Regions from separate parts of the Streptomyces sp. NPDC001515 genome, predicted to be linked through region 2. Evidence: riboswitches for the same ligand, from Rfam matches in the RefSeq annotation. Region 2 holds a riboswitch; the other holds the start of a gene.
The links. A riboswitch is a leader RNA that binds a small molecule or an ion and turns the genes downstream of it on or off. The one in region 2 is predicted to bind cyclic di-AMP.

Region 1: it holds a riboswitch for cyclic di-AMP, as region 2 does, so the genes downstream of both, ACWCXC_RS29360 (M23 family metallopeptidase) here and ACWCXC_RS28120 (M23 family metallopeptidase) in region 2, are expected to answer to the same signal.

The regions. Positions count from the first base shown of each region.
Region 1 is NZ_JBSFHN010000033.1:87,076-90,453, reverse strand. Features, by position in the region: gene ACWCXC_RS29370 (DUF6126 family protein) at 33-209, shown strand; gene ACWCXC_RS29365 (tyrosine-protein phosphatase) at 252-1,064, opposite strand; cyclic di-AMP (ydaO/yuaA leader) riboswitch at 1,565-1,719, shown strand; gene ACWCXC_RS29360 (M23 family metallopeptidase) at 1,723-2,652, shown strand; gene ACWCXC_RS29355 (SGNH/GDSL hydrolase family protein) at 2,839-3,378, shown strand, end outside.
Region 2 is NZ_JBSFHN010000031.1:22,523-25,900, forward strand. Features, by position in the region: gene ACWCXC_RS28115 (aldo/keto reductase) at 1-749, opposite strand, end outside; gene ACWCXC_RS28120 (M23 family metallopeptidase) at 973-2,097, opposite strand; cyclic di-AMP (ydaO/yuaA leader) riboswitch at 2,109-2,264, opposite strand; gene ACWCXC_RS28125 (PP2C family protein-serine/threonine phosphatase) at 2,480-3,378, opposite strand, start outside.

The DNA.
Region 1 (3,378 bases), on a different contig from region 2:
ACCGGCCCCCGGGCCGGCAGAGAGGAACCGTCATGTCGGATTCCGAGAACTACGACCCGCTCACCCCGGCGCGGAGCAGGAGCGGCGACCCGCAGGAGAAGAAGATGCCCCGGGGGCTCGTCATCAGGCTCTTCGCCTACCTGGTGGCCGGGCACGTCATCGCGGGCTTTCTCTATCTGCTGTTCGCCGTGGGGATGCACAACCAGTAGCGAACGGGGCGCCCCCGCCGGGCGGGGGCGCCGTGGCCGGGATCAGATCCCGTCGAGCAGCCGCTCGCGCAGCCGCTCGCGCGTCCGCGGAGCGAGCTTCAGCCCGTCCGCGAGGTAGCGGTCGGTGCCGCCCCAGGTGGAGTCGATCGTGTCGAAGGCCGCGGCGAGGTAGTCGCGGTGGGCCCCGAAGAGCGGATTGAGCAGTTCCATCACCTCGGGCGACATTCCGGCGGGGGAGGTGTCGCTGCGGCGGACCCGGTAGCGGCGGTGGGCGTCGTTGGACTTGAGGTAGTCGGCCTCGATGGCGTCGCGCTCGACGCCGACCGCGAGCAGGGCCACGGCGATCGAGAGCCCCGCCCGGTCCTTGCCGGCCGCGCAGTGCATCAGCGCCGGAACGCTGTCCTCGGCCAGGGCGTGCAGGACCCGGCTGTGCTCGGCGGTGCGCTCCAGGATGATCCGGCGGTACGAGGCGATCATGCGGTCGGTGCCCTTGCCGTCGGCCAGGATCGACCGCAGTTCCGCCATGTCGCCGTCGCGGACCATCCGCCAGAACTCGGCCCCGTCGGCGGGGTCGCTGAGCGGGATGCTCACATTGCGCACGCCCGGCAGTTCCACGTCCAGCCCGTCGAGCTTGTGGTCGGCGCCGTTGCGGAAGTCGAAGACCGTGTGCAGGCCGAGGCCCGAGAGGAAGGCGGCGTCCTCGGGGGTGGCGTTCGCCAGGTGGCCGCTGCGGTAGAGCCGCCCGAAACGCACCCTGCGCCCGTCGGTGGTGGGGAGCCCGCCCACGTCGCGGAAGTTGCGGACCCCGGTCAGCTCGGGCTCCGTCGGCGGGGTCTGCGGCAGCTGCTGCGTCACGTTCACTCCTGGAGGCTCGGTCGCCGGCGCGGGTCGCCGGAGCGTTCACTTCCGTGACGATACGACATTGTTTCGTCGGGCAATCATCTCGGCTCCGGCCTTCTCCTCCGGCCTTCTCCCGGCGCTCGTCGCGGCTTCCCGAAGCCGCCGCGCGGGCCGTCCCGGAGCCCCGGTCGCGCGCCAGGGGGCCCCGGACGGGGGCGGTGGCCATGACATGTCCGATTTGGTGCATATGGTCGAACGTGCCCTGATTGCACGGGAGATGGTCCGGCCCTCGTGAGCGGGATCATATCCGTGACGGTGTGTGGTGACGCGCCCGTGGGGTATTCCCCGACGCCTCGCGGAAAGCCAAGATCCGTAATCCACGGAGGGTGACCGGAATTCCGCGCCGGGATTCGGGCGGGGAATCCGCCGCGCAAGCGATGGCTTGTTTCCGCCGTCCCGGCTCGCTTACGTTCCATGTCAATCCGGACGGACCGCCTAATCCTGCCGCCGACCGGAATTCGCACTCACTCACCGCGTGGCAGGAGCGGGGGAACCAGGTAGGCCGCCGTCCGGAATTCCGGACGGCTCGGGGTGAAGTCGCGCCCGCCGCGACCGGACATCTCCAGTCCGAACCCGACAGCTCACCTCGCAGGCGCCGGAGAGGAAATCCTTCATGCCCATGTCGGGTAAGCACCGCCGTCCCAAGTCCAGCACCATCGCCCGCGGCGTCGTCGTGGCCAGCGCCGGCGGAGCCGTCATCGCGCTCCCGCTCCTCGGTGCCACCGGTGCCAACGCCGCGGAGCAGACCGCTCCCGCCGCGAAGACCGTCGCCGCGCACGCCACCCCGGCCAAGCCGGCCGCCGCCCAGCAGGCCGGCGCCACCACGTACTCCGTCGTCTCCGGCGACTACCTCTCGAAGATCGCCGCCGAGCACCACGTCAAGGGCGGCTGGCAGAAGCTGTACCAGGACAACCGCGAGGTCGTCGGCGAGAACCCGAGCCTGATCTTCCCGGGCATGAAGCTGACCCTCGGTGCGAAGAGCTGGGGCCACTCCGCCGGCGCGTCCGCCACCGCGAAGGCTCCCGCCGCGAAGGCCCCGGCCGCCGCCGAGTCCAAGGCCCCCGCCGCCTCCGCCCCGGCCTCCTCCGGCTCCTCGGACGCCCAGGAGAGCACCGCCCCGGCCGCCCAGAGCAACGGCTCCGGTTATGTCCACCCGGTCCCGGGCAACCACACCACCGCCTACCGCGCCTCCGGCTCCAACTGGTCCAGCGGCAGCCACACCGGCATCGACTTCCCCGTCTCCACCGGCACCAGCGTGAAGGCCATCACCTCCGGCACCGTCGTCACCGCCGGCTGGGGCGGCGCGTACGGCAACCAGGTCGTCATCAAGCACGCCGACGGCCACTACTCCCAGTACGGCCACATGTCCTCGCTCTCCGTCTCGGCGGGCCAGACCGTGACCGCGGGCCAGCAGGTCGGCCTCTCCGGCTCGACCGGCAACGCCACCGGCCCGCACCTCCACTTCGAGGTCCGCACGGGCCCGGAGTACGGCTCGGACATCGACCCGATCGCCTACCTGGCGTCGCACGGGATCAACGTCTGATTCCCCAGGCGGTACGGGGCCGGTGAACCGGACCCGGCAATAGGTAGAGGGACGGTGCGCGGCGGCGCGACCGTCCCTCTGCTTATTCCCCCTTTACCAAAACCTGACCGGGTGGTCTATCTCACCACCCGTCAACCCCTTATTACGGTCGCGTAGGTCACATTCGGCGGTGCAGGATATGCCCTTGTGGCAGACGATTCGAACAACATCAAGCAGGGCGCCGGACGACGACAGGGCGCCATCGAGTCGTACGCGGCGATTGGCGACAGCTTCACCGAGGGCGTCGGCGACCCCGGCCCCGACGGAACCTTCGTCGGCTGGGCGGACCGCTTCGCGGTCCTCCTCGCGGACCAGCTCCCGGACCCCGGAACGGCCCACGGGAACTTCCGCTACGCCAATCTCGCCGTACGAGGACGCCTCCTCGACCAGATCGTCGAGGAGCAGGTGCCGCGCGCCAAGGAACTCGCCCCCGATCTGGTGAGCTTCTGCGCCGGCGGCAACGACATCATCCGGCCGGGAACCGACCCGGACGACGTGGCCGAGCGCTTCGAGCGCGCGGTCGCCGATCTGACCGGAGCGGTCGGCACCGTCATGGTGACCACCGGCTTCGACACCCGCGGGGTGCCGGTCCTGCGCCATCTGCGCGGCAAGATCGCCACGTACACCGCCCATGTGCGGGCCATCGCCGACCGCTACGACTGCCCGGTGCTCGACCTGTGGTCGCTG
Region 2 (3,378 bases):
GCAAGCACCTTCTGTCCGCGCTCGGACTCCAGGTGCGCGGAGGCACTGCCGGCGCGGGCGCTGTCGACGGTCGCCCCCGGGCGGTACTTGCCGGTGAGGAATCCGGCGGCGAGGGCGAAGTACGGGACGGCAGCGAGCCCGGCGCGGGCGGCGGTCTCCTGGAGTTCGCCCTCGTAGGTGTCGCGGGAGACGAGGTTGTAGTGCGGCTGGAGGGCCACGTAGCGGGCGAGTCCCTCGCGCTCGGAGAACTCCAGCGAGGCGCGCAGCCGTTCCGGGCTGATGTTGGAGGCGGCGATCTCGCGGACCTTGCCCTCCTTCACCAACTGGTCGAGCGCGGTGATGATCTCCTCGACCGGGACGGTCTCGTCGTCGAAGTGCGTGTAGTAGAGGTCGATGTGGTCGGTGCCGAGCCGGCGCAACGACTCCTCGGCACCGGCCTTGATGGTGGCGGCGGAGAGGCCTTTGTAGTCGGGGTGGGCGCCGACCTTCGTCGCCACGACCACATCCGCGCGGTTGCCGCGCGCGGCGAGCCACTTGCCGATGATGGTCTCCGACTCGCCGCCCACGTTGCCGGGGATCCAGGACGAGTAGGCGTCGGCGGTGTCGATGAAGTTGCCGCCGCCCGCCGTGTAGGCGTCGAGGACGGCGAAGGACTGCGTCTCGTCGGCCGTCCAGCCGAAGACGTTGCCGCCGAGGGAGAGCGGGAAGACCTGGAGACCGGAGGTGCCGAGGGGGCGAAGAGAAGTCATGGGGAGAACAACCCGCCGCACCCGGGCCGCTATTCCGTGCCCGGTACACAAAGACCCGCCGACGGGCACGCCCCTGCCCGGCCGGAGTGCGTAGGGGCGGGTGTGCGGGCACAGGTCTGCGGGCGGGCGTACGGGCACGGCTCTGCGGACAGACCGGCAGCCCTGACGTCGGGGGGTCAGCGTCAGGGCTGCCGGGGTTTCGCCGTACGCCTCGGGGAAGGTGTCAGACGGTCAGGCCGCGGGCGTTCAGCCAGGCCATGGGGTCGACGCCGGTGCCGTCCGCGGTGTGGACCTCTAGGTGGAGGTGCGGGCCGGTCACGTTGCCGGTCGCGCCGACGTTGCCGATGACGTCCCCGGTGGTGACCTTCTGGCCGACGCTGACGCCGATGGACGACTGGTGGCAGAACCACAGCTCCGTGCCGTCCTCCAGCTCCAGGACGGTGCGGTAGCCGTAGGACCCGGACCAGCCGGCCGACGTGATGGTGCCGGTGTGGATGGCCTTGATCGGGGTTCCCGTCGGGGCGGCGAAGTCGAGGCCGGTGTGGTAGCCGGAGGACCACATCGAACCGGCCTCGCCGTAGGTCGAGGTGATCGTGTACGAGGAGGTCGGGATGGCGTAGCTCGCGGCGAGCTTGGCCAGCCGCAGGGCCTCCGCCTTCTTCGCCGCCTCCTCGGCCGCCTTCTTCTTCTCGGCGGCGAGCCGGGCCTCGGCGGCGTCCTGCTTCTTCTTCGCCTCGGCCGCCGCCTTCTCGGCCGCGGCCTTCTCCTCGGCGGCCTTCGCCTCGGCGGCGGCGGCGTCCTGCTGCTGTTCGGCCTGCTGGAGGATGCGGGCGCGCAGCGCCTCACCGGCATCGGTGGTGCCCTGCTCGGCCTCGGCGGTGGTCACACCCGCGGAGGTCAGCGGGGCGGCGGCGATGGCCGCCTCGGCCCTCTCCTCGGGGGATTCGGCCTTGTCGGACGAGAAGAGCGCGCCCACCCCGGGCAGCGACTTCGCGGCCGGAAGATTGTCCGCGATCGAATCGGGAAGAGAAATGGAGACCGGCGGCTTGCTCTGGGCGGTGGCCATGCCACCCGCTCCGACGGCCGCGATGACACCGACACCGAGGACGGTGGAGCTGCGGGCCAGACCATTGCGCTGCTTGGCGACGCGGTGCCTGCCGCGTACGGGACGGACGGACTCCTCGGTGGGGTTCCACTCCTCCCAAGCCCGCTCGGACCCGGCCTCCTCGGCGCGGAAGTCGGCCGCGTAGGCATCGACCCGATCGGTCCCGCGCTCGGGCGCGAAGTCGTTGCCGTAGTCGTACCCGAACCGGGAAGAGGGTTCGGGGGCAGGCTTGTTGGACGCCACGGAGGCGCACTCCTTTCCTTCCTTCTCGCCTACCGGGTTAGCTGACGGGTTCGGAGCAGGAAGGTCTCCTACGGGTTCCTCCGCCTCGACGGACGAGACAGAGATGCCCGATTCACCCCATGTAGGTGGTTCCCCGGTTCCCTTGCGGAATTCGGCGCTCGCGCACGGTGCCGCCACTGACGACGGCCTGGACAACCGCGCTGCGTTATCGAACGTTAATAGACAGACGGGCTCGATTCCAAGCTGTTCCCCTTGATCGTTCCCGTCCTTGGCCTGGACTTTACGGGACACAACCGGGTGGAATCGGGCGAGTTCATCGCCCCTCGACGACCCTTCGGATTCTGACTGTGCGTCAAATGTTATGCGGAGTGGGGTCTCTCGGTTACGGTCCGTCGCCCCGCGCGTGACCCCGGCCGCCGCCTCCCTGCCCGCCGCCTCCCCTGCCGACGATCCGCACCGTCCTACGCCGGTCGGGCTGCCCCTCGGCGGGCCGGGCGACGGCGAGAAGCGCCAGGTCGTCCGTCGCCTCCCCGCCCGTGTGCAGGCGCACGTCCTCCGTCAGCGCCGTCAGCAGCTCCTCGGGGCCCGGGAAGATCCGGCCCCGCAACCGGGCGGCGGGGTCGTAGAAGACCCCCGCGCGGTCACGGGCCTCGGAGAGACCGTCCGTATAGAAGAGGAGGGTCGCGCCGGCGGGCAGCTCCCACACGTCGGTCGGGTCCGGCCACGCCCCCAGGTCCAGTCCGAGGGGCAGCGCGGGCACCGAGGGCGTCAGCACCTCCAGTGCCCCGTCGGCACGCAGCAGCAGCGGCTCGGGGTGGCCCCGGTTGACGATGCGCACCCGGCCCTCCCCCTTCGGGATCTCGGCGAGGACGGCGGTGATGAACCCCTCGGAGGCGTCGAGGCCCCCGCGTATCTCCGACTCCCGGGCCAGCGCCCGCTCCAGCCGCACCGCCACCCCCGCCAGGTCGTCCTCCCGCTCGGCCGCCTCCCGGAAGCAGCCGATGGCCACCGCCACCGCGCCGACCGCGTCCAGCCCCTTGCCCCGCACGTCTCCGACCAGCAGCCGCACCCCGTGCGGGGTGTCGGTCACCGAGAACAGGTCGCCGCCGACGTACGCGTCCGCCTGCGCCGCCTCGTACCGCGCGGCGACCCGCAGCCCCCCGACGCTCTCGGCCGGGATCGGCACCACCGCCCGCATGGCGGTCTCCGCGATGACCCGGGCGGAGGCCAGCTGCTCGTTGCTCCGCCGGACGACTCCGTTGATCAGGACGGCGAGGACGG